One region of the Lactiplantibacillus sp. B652 genome, then DNA from elsewhere that is predicted to be linked to it. Evidence: predicted binding sites of a transcription regulator. Region 1 holds the regulator's gene; each other region holds the start of a gene.
The links. Region 1 encodes CtsR, which represses protease genes until heat stress. Its sites were predicted from a motif close to TTGGTCAAAAAAGGTCAAANA; they were not measured.
Positions count from the first base shown of each region.

Region 1 (3,217 bases):
TGAATTATGGCATCTAGTTACTGAAAAGATTACCTGAATGCGATTCACGAATCTCAATGTCAGCTAGTCTTGCGTTTAGTCGAATAAATTGTCTTCACTTATAATTCAAGACTTTGCTATCCCGGGTGATTAGAGGAAGTTTTGACAATCTCAGTGAAACCGCGTGTTCGAAGTCTTAAATCATGGGTCAGGATGCTTGGTTATTGTTAGAACCAGTCTGACAGTTTATTTCAACATTCCCGTATACTAAGGAACCAACAACTAATCTAACAAAAAAGTTGGGCCCGCCCACGTCCGCCTTTCGAATCATATCCAGGCTGGAAGGTGTTTCTGACAATGCTCAGTGGTGAAATTCCACTTAGCAAGCGTTCTTGGCTTGGTTAGTGGAAGACCAGTATTTAAGACGTGGTTTTTCGGCTTAAATCTGTGTCCACCACGTTCCAGCATTGTCAGAAATGCCTGTAAGCCGGTGTAGGACGCACACGATTCTGCAAATTTACGCCAACTCGTACTTGTTCCCAGCGGGTCTCAGCTGGCAGCTCCTGAATTTAGAGAATAGCATGATTTAATCATGATTCATGACGAACAATCTATATATGAAGTATCTGTTCAAAATGACGTTAAGCGTGGCCGGTCGTAAATAAACAAGTGGCGTATTAGTCGAAATTCAGGCGGACAACCTGTAGTATAGAAACTCAAGCTGTTGGATAAACGACGAGTCCCAGACAAAGTTGACCAAATTCAGACGCCAACACTTGACATATTTTAAATAGGTAGTTGAATGAATATGAAGGCCTAACAAAGTTAACGAATCAGGGTCGAAAATCCGGTCCAATCAATTGAAAGCAAGTGCTTGGCGTGCTATGCTGTAACAACCGTTAAGCACATACTGGGTCGCCAGTTGGGTGAAATTCTTTGCTTTTTTCCATTATCCTCGTATAATAAAAGTCAATATTAGTCAAAGATAATGAAAAGGGTGAAGCACATGCAAAGTCAAAATATCTCGGATATTATTGAAAAGTATTTAAAAAGTATTTTGGCGGACTCGGAGCATGTTGAAATTCGGCGTTCAGAAATTGCCGACCTTTTCAACGTGGTACCCTCACAGATTAATTATGTGATTAAAACGCGGTTTACGATCCAAAATGGTTACTTAGTTGAAAGTAAGCGTGGCGGTGGCGGTTATATTCGCATTGAAAAGGTTAATTTGGTCGATGATGCTGATGTGTTGGACGCCCTCATTCAAGTGATCGGCGATTCCATCACACAACGGGATGCCTACGCAGTTGTTCAGAGTCTGTATGAGGACGACGTTTTAAATCGTAGGGAAGCGCAGTTGATATTAGTGGCAATCGATCACGACACGTTAGGACTGACGGACCGAGACCTTGAAAATAGTCTCCGGGCTCGAATAATTATCGGGATTTTGAACCACTTGCGTTACGAAAGCTAAAGAAAGCGAGGAATCGCAATGGATAACTTATTTACACCTAGTGCCAAAAGTGTGCTAGTACTAGCACAGGAACAGGCCAAATATTTTAAGCATCAGGCAGTCGGTACGGAACATTTGTTATTAGCACTAGCCATCGAAAAGAACGGTATTGCTAATAAAGTCTTGCAACAGTACGCTGTGAGCGAAGATGACATCCGTGAAGAAATTGAACGGTTCACTGGCTACGGGACGTTGAGCAATATTGGCAAAGATACGTATTTGCCATATTCACCAAAGGCTAAGGAGATTTTATCCGTTGCTGGTGATGAGGCCAAACGGCTTGGCGCCAACAAGATTGGGACTGAACACCTCTTGTTAGCGATGCTCTCTGATGAAAGTATCCTCTCCTCGCGTATTTTGATGAATTTGAACTTAGATTTGAGTCAAACACGCAAAGTTGTTTTGCGTAAACTTGGTGTCAGTGATGCGATGAGTAAGCGTAAGGGCAGTGCGGCTAACCGTGGTGGTAAGAAGACGGAAGGCACACCGACCTTGGACTCCTTGGCGCGTGATTTGACACAGCTGGCGAGTGAACAGGAAATGGATCCAGTTGTGGGCCGTTCCAAAGAAGTTAAGCGGGTCATTCAAATCTTGTCACGGCGGACGAAGAACAATCCAGTCTTGATTGGTGAACCCGGCGTTGGTAAGACGGCGATCGCTGAAGGGCTGGCACAAAAGATCGTTGCTGGCGACGTACCGAATGACATGGCTGACAAACGGCTGATGATGCTTGATATGGGCTCACTAGTTGCCGGAACCAAGTATCGTGGTGAATTTGAAGACCGCTTAAAGAAAGTGATCGACGAAATCTACAACGATGGGCATGTCATCTTATTCATCGATGAATTGCATACCTTGATTGGTGCCGGTGGTGCTGAAGGGGCCATTGATGCTTCTAACATTTTGAAGCCAGCATTAGCACGAGGCGAACTCCAAACCATTGGGGCGACGACCTTAAACGAATATCAAAAGTACATTGAATCCGATGCCGCACTTGAACGGCGGTTTGCCACGGTCATGGTCAATGAACCGACTGAAGACGAAGCGGTTGAGATTCTCGATGGCTTGCGGCCACGGTATGAAGAACATCATCATGTGACAATTACTGATGAAGCCGTTAATCAAGCGGTGAAGTTGTCTAGTCGCTACATCAGTGATCGGTTCTTACCAGATAAGGCGATTGATTTGATGGATGAAGCGGCGGCGAAAGTCCGCATCGACCAGATGGATCAACCGACTAAGCTATCCAAGAACCAGGACAAGCTCGCGCAGTTACGTGAAGAAAAGGAAACGGCGATTGAAGCTCAGGACTTCGAACAAGCCGCGGATATTCGCAAGCAGGAAATGCAACTCAAGCAACGTTTGGATCGCATTGAAGCTGATGAAGAAGCACAAATCACTGAAGGCGACACACCGCACTATGACTTACAAGTGACCGGAGAAGATATTGCCCAAGTGGTTGCTGAATGGACGGGTGTCCCACTAACCCAATTGCAAAAATCCGAAAGCGAACGCTTAGTTAACTTGGAAAAGATTTTGCATGAACGGGTCGTCGGTCAACCAGAAGCCGTTTCTGCAGTAGCACGGGCCATTCGCCGGGCGCGGAGTGGATTGAAAGATCCAAGCCGGCCAATTGGTTCCTTCATGTTCCTTGGCCCGACTGGGGTTGGTAAGACCGAATTAGCGAAGGCCTTAGCTGCAGCCATGTTTGGGTCAGAGGACAAC
Region 1 covers NZ_JAMSKY010000009.1:55,924-59,140, reverse strand. The annotation lists gene MZO40_RS11530 (CtsR family transcriptional regulator) at 986-1,453, shown strand; gene MZO40_RS11525 (ATP-dependent Clp protease ATP-binding subunit) at 1,472-3,217, shown strand, end outside.

Region 2 (3,217 bases), on a different contig from region 1:
GCATCACCGTTGATACCATCTAAGACGACCGTGTCGCCCGCCTTGATATCAGCTGTGGCTGATTCGGAACCAACGACCGCTGGAATTTCAAGCGTCCGTGACATGATAGCGGAGTGACTCGTCCGACCACCAATATCAGTAATGAAGCCCTTAACATACTTACGATCAAGTTGAGCAGTATCACTAGGTGTTAAATCGTGGGCAACCACGATAACTTCGGAGTCAATCAAAGCTGGACTTGGTAAGGTAACCCCTAACAAGTGACTTAAGACCCGCTTCGTCACGTCGCGAATATCACCGGCTCGTTCTTGCATATATGCATTATCCGTCATTGCTTCGAACATTGAAATGAAAGTATCCGTAACTTCCTTCAAGGCTTCTTCTGCATTGACTTTATCATCCTTGATTTTACCTTCAATTTGTCCAAGCATTTCTGGGTCAGACAAAATGGTGATATGAGCTTCAAAAACTTCTGCTTCTTCTTCACCCAAGTTTTCAACCGCTTTGTCTTTAATGACCTTTAGTTCTGCCTTGGAAGCATCAAAAGCATCATGTAACCGTGCAACTTCAGCATCCGTATCGGAGACCGTTGTTTTTTCGAATGATAAATCTGGATCAACTAGCATATAGGCCTTAGCAATTGCGATACCATCACTGGCCGCAATTCCTTTTAGTACCTTTTCAGCCATTATTCAGATAATCCTTCTTTCTTCATCGTTTCAGTTAAAGCTGCAATAGCGTCGGCTTCGTCGGCACCTTCTGCAGAAATGGTAACGTCAGCATCTTTACCAACACCGAGTGACATAACACCCATGATGGACTTCAAGTTAACTGACTTGTCTTGGTATTGCAACGTAATTTCTGAGTTGAACTTACTTGCTGATTGTACCAATAAAGTAGCTGGACGTGCGTGGATACCAGTGTCTGCGATTACGTGAAATTCTTTCTTTTCCATAACTATTCGATCTCCTTCAAGATAGATAAATTTAAAATTGGTTCCGAGTGAATTCGAGTTGCCGCCAACACGTCTACTCAGGAGCCCTTAATAATGATGATAGCAATTATCCAATTAAAATACAAGCCCTTTCATTCAAGCTAGGCCTATTAATTGGTTGCTGTACCATCCTTCTCAAAATGGTAAACAATGCGGCCATCGAGGTCCGCCGTTCCAATCACTCTCTTCCGATACTCATACTTCATGTACGCATCGTGAAAAGCCATGAATTCTTCCGGCGTCACGGTGAACGTTTCCTGTTCACCCGTGCGTAACGCTTCCATTAATTGGGTATAATCCGTTGCCAATTCATTGCCACCTCCTCAAAGTCTGGTTAAGCCATCGCTGCACCATCCTTTTGACGTTTCAGGCCCGACCTTCCGCCGCTCACTAACAGCTGACGGCTGCTAATGAAAAGCCGTGCTCGAAACATCAAAACTGGTCAGGCGCAATCCATGCAAAAAAACCGCTTTGTACTATAATATAGACAGACGGTTGCATCCGGACTGTTACTAGCCAGATAATTAATATACAACGAATCCGGTTACAAGACAAGCCATGAGTTGCAACTATCCAGACTATTCAGAAATAACTAAATTAATACAACCTGCCGCAAGATGGTCAGACAATTTCCAGTTTTGATTTTGAGACTTTTCGCTTGCAACGGTCCGTAAATTCGCTATACTAATAGTCAAAGGTCAACAAAGGTCAAACAAATCCTTGAACCTTTAACTATAGCCCTAGTGGTTTAGTTATATTTCTGATGCGAAAGGTGTGTGACAGCATAATGCTTTGTGACAATTGCCATAAGAACGAAGCGACGATCCATTTATATACGAGCGTCAACGGTCAGCGGCGACAAATCAATCTTTGTCAAAATTGCTATCAACTGCTAAAGAATCAGGAACAGCAACCAAATAACGGAGTTGGAGGTGCTGATATGGCACAAGATCCATTCGGTTTTGGTGGTCTTGACGACATTTTCCGTGCAATGCAGGGCGGCGTTGATTCCAATAACGCTTACCGGCAGCAACAGACCCCACCGACCCAGCCAGCTGGTCCTAATGGTGGCGGCAATCGTCGTGGCAATAACAACGGCGGTGGCCTCCTTGGCCAATATGGCTTCAACTTAACGGCGCAAGCCAAGCAGGGTAAAATCGACCCGGTCATCGGTCGCGATAACGAGATCAACCGTGTTATCGAGATCTTGAATCGCCGGACGAAGAACAATCCTGTTTTGATTGGTGAAGCCGGGGTTGGTAAGACGGCGGTCGTGGAAGGCTTAGCACAGAAAATCGTTGCTGGTCAAGTTCCACAAAAACTGTTAGATAAAGAAATCATTCGTTTGGACGTGGCTTCCCTTGTTCAAGGAACCGGGATTCGCGGCCAGTTCGAACAACGGATGCAACAATTAATGAAGGAAGTTCAGAGCAATCCGAACATCGTCCTCTTCATTGACGAAATCCATGAAATCATGGGTGCCGGCAATGCTGAAGGCGGTATGGACGCTGGCAACGTTTTGAAGCCGGCCCTTGCCCGTGGTGATTTCCAATTAGTTGGGGCAACCACCTTAAATGAATACCGGGACATCGAAAAGGATGCCGCCCTCGCCCGTCGGTTCCAACCAGTGACGGTCAACGAACCAAGCGTCGAAGAATCCATCAAGATTCTCAAGGGTATTCAAAAGAAGTACGAAGATTACCATCACGTGAAGTACGACGAAGATGCAATCGTCGCTGCGGTCAAGTTATCGAACCGTTACATTCAAGACCGGTTCTTACCTGACAAGGCCATCGACTTACTCGATGAAGCTGGTTCACGTAAGAACTTGACTTTGAAGACGGTCGATCCTAAGACGATTCAGGAAAAGATCGACGAAGCGGAGAAGCAAAAGCAGGATGCCTTGAAGAAGGAAGACTACGAAAAAGCTGCTTACTATCGTGATCAAGTCGCTAAGTTGGAAAAGGCTAAGCCTGACGAAAATGCAGACCAGCCTAACAACGACACGGCCACTGTGACCGTCAAAGATATGGAACAAATCGTTGAAGAAAAGACGAGTATTCCAGTCGGTGACTTACAAGCTAAGGAACAGGCTCAAATGAAGACCTTGGCCCCTGACTTGAAGAGTAACGTCATTGGTCAAGACCAAGCAGTTGACGCCGTTGCCCGCGCGATTCGTCGTAACCGGATCGGTTTGAACGGCACTGGTCGGCCAATCGGTTC
Region 2 covers NZ_JAMSKY010000013.1:70,069-73,285, reverse strand. The annotation lists gene ptsP (phosphoenolpyruvate--protein phosphotransferase) at 1-689, opposite strand, end outside; gene MZO40_RS14075 (phosphocarrier protein HPr) at 689-955, opposite strand; gene MZO40_RS14070 (hypothetical protein) at 1,105-1,302, opposite strand; gene MZO40_RS14065 (ATP-dependent Clp protease ATP-binding subunit) at 1,782-3,217, shown strand, end outside.
Region 2: the regulator CtsR is predicted to act here: its motif matches at 1,689-1,709, upstream of MZO40_RS14065 (ATP-dependent Clp protease ATP-binding subunit).

Region 3 (3,217 bases), on a different contig from region 1:
ACCTTCTTCGTAGCCGACATAACCAGGGGCTGCCCCGACGAGCCGTGAAACGGATTCTTTCTCCATGTATTCACTCATGTCGATTCGAACCATGTGGTCATCGGCATCAAATAAGTTTTCAGCCAAAGCCTTGGCTAATTCAGTCTTACCGACCCCAGTTGGTCCGAGGAACATAAATGAACCGAGTGGCCGATTGGGATCTTGTAAGCCGGCCCGTGACCGCAAGACGGCATCGGATACCGCGTCAACGGCCGCATCTTGGCCGACGACCCGTTCGTGTAAGTGGTCTGCCAAATGCAGCAACTTTTCCCGCTCGCCTGCGACTAACTTGGCTACCGGAATGCCAGTCATCCGCGAAACCACGTTGGCGATCTGGTCCGGGGTGACCGATTCTTCAACCAACCAATCTTCATGATGGTCATTGGCTTCCATTGACTTTAATTCTTGTTCTAATTCTGGAATCGTACCGTGCTGCAGTTTGGCCGCCTTTTCCAGATCATAATTACTTTCGGCTGTTTCTAGCTCATGTTTAGCCTTATCAAGCGCGGACTTCTTATCGCTCAATGCTTGCAGGCTCTTCTTTTCACTGTCCCACCGTTCTGATAAGGCGCGTTGCTTTTCTTTGGCACTGGCCAGTTCTTTTTGAACGTCACCTAACCGTTTGACAGACGCGTCATCGGTCTCTTTTTTGAGCGCCGCTTCTTCGACTTCTAGCCGCATCAATTGGCGGTTAACTTGGTCCAGTTCAGTCGGATTCGAGTTCATTTCGACCCGAATTTCGGCGGATGCTTCATCGACCAAGTCCAAGGCTTTATCTGGCAAATACCGGTCAGTGATATAACGGTCGGATAACTTAGCCGCCGCCACTAAGGCATTATCGTGAATACGAACGCCGTGGTGAATTTCAAAACGTTCCTTCAAGCCCCGTAAAATACTGATGGTATCGTCGACGCTTGGTTCCGCAACGAGCACTTTTTGGAACCGCCGTTCGAGTGCCTTATCCTTTTCCATGTACTGACGATATTCATCTAAGGTCGTGGCCCCAATCAAATGGAGTTCGCCCCGTGCGAGCATTGGCTTGAGCAAGTTGCCGGCGTCCATACTGCCTTCCGTCTTGCCCGCGCCCACGATGTTATGAATTTCATCAATGAACATGATGATTTGGCCATCACTCTTCTTGATTTCCTTCAAGACCGCCTTCAACCGCTCTTCAAATTCACCACGGTACTTGGCGCCCGCAATCAGGGAACCCATATCTAGCGAGAATAACGTTTTATCTTTCAAATTTTCGGGAACGTCACCGCGAACGATTCGTTGGGCCAGCCCTTCAACGATGGCCGTCTTCCCAACACCTGGTTCCCCAATTAAGACCGGATTGTTCTTGGTCTTACGTGATAAGATTCGAATCACGTCCAAGATTTCTTCGTCCCGGCCAATGACGGGGTCCTGGTTACCTTGCCGGGCTTGTTTGACCAAATCGACCCCGTACTTTTCTAAGGCCTGATATTGGTCTTCTTGGTTGCGGGACGTCACCCGTTGACCGCCGCGAATCCGGTCGACCGCATTTTTAACTTGACCCGCAGTAATCCCTTGACTGGTCAAGTATTTGGTCAGCTGATCACCCGTTTGATCCATTAAGGCGAGTGCCAACGTGTCGGTTGCCAGGTAGTCGTCACCTAAAGATTTGCGTTTGGCATCAGCCGTCTGCATCAGCGTTGCCAAACTACTGCTCATGGTGCTGCCATACTGGACGTTGCCGCCACTAACGACCGCGATATCATCTAATTCACGGTCCAATTCTTGTTGTAACTGGTCCAAATCGGCGCCAGCTTCACTGAAGATTTGGCGAACGAGTTCACCTGGTTGCGTCAAAAATTTAAATAAATGGGGCACGCCAATCTCTTGGTGTCGCCGGGTTTGTGCGATATGTTGCGCCTCTTGTAAGGCTTGTTGTAAGCTTTCTGTAAATTGTTCTGGATTCATAATTCAAAGACCTCCTCAAAAACGGTAGCAAAAAGGCAGCCGTCATAGCTGCCAATGTTTGTTTGACCTTTATTGACTATTAAAGTATAACCGAAAAGGTCAAATAAGGTCAAGAAATTAGTCCTGCTCGTAATTGTCTTGAATAATTTGTAAAACAACGTCCACGGCGCGTTCCATCACTTGTTCTGAAACGTACTCGAAACGCCCGTGCATGTTCTCACCACCGGCAAACAAGTTCGGCGTTGGCAAGCCCATGAAGGAAATCTTGGAACCATCCGTCCCACCACGGACCGGGTAAATCTCAGGTTTGATATCTAATTTGAGCATCGCTTGTTTGGCCAGCTCAACGACCCGCATGTCCTTTTCGATCACTTCACGCATGTTGTAATACTGGTCCTTCATGTCCACCTTGACCCGTGCGACCCCGTCAGCCAAGTTCAACCGATCGGCAACCGCCGTAAAGAGCCGTTTGCGTGCTTCGAATTTGTCACGGTCATGGTCCCGAATAATATAGGTCATCTTAGCACTATCGACTGTGCCTTCCAGACTCAATAGGAAGAAGAAACCTTCGCGTCCTTCCGTATGTTCAGGAACATCGTGGGCTGGCAGTGCGGATTGGAAATCAACGGCTAATTGAAGCGCATTGACCATCTTATCCTTCGCTTCACCGGGATGCACATTGACCCCAGTAATCGTGACCGTTGCCTGGGCCGCGTTGAACGTTTCGTATTCCAATTCACCTAGTGGACCACCATCCACGGTGTAGGCATAGTCCGCGCCAAATGCAGGCACGTTGAAATGGTCGGCCCCTGTCCCAATCTCTTCATCTGGACCGAAACCAAGCCGAATCTTACCGTGCTTGATCTCTGGATGGGCTAATAAGTATTCAGCGGCACTGATGATTTCAGCAACCCCCGACTTATCATCGGCACCCAATAAAGTCGTACCATCAGTAGTGATCAACGTGTGACCAGCGTAGTTTTTCAAGTTAGGAAAAACAGCGGGATCTAACACGTAGTCACCGTTGCCAAGCTTGATAACTGATTCACCGTCATAATCCTCAACGATTTGTGGATTGACGTTTTCAGCGTTGAAATCAGCCGTATCGATGTGTGAAATAAAACCTAATGTCTTGACAGGTTTGTCGGTATTGGCGGGAATCGTGGCGAAGACATAAGCGCTTTGCTTGTCCTGTTCAACATCGCTCAAGCCGAGGTCGGTCAGCTTGGTCATC
Region 3 covers NZ_JAMSKY010000003.1:297,699-300,915, reverse strand. The annotation lists gene clpB (ATP-dependent chaperone ClpB) at 1-1,983, opposite strand, end outside; gene pepT (peptidase T) at 2,101-3,217, opposite strand, start outside.
Region 3: the regulator CtsR is predicted to act here: its motif matches at 2,043-2,063, upstream of clpB (ATP-dependent chaperone ClpB).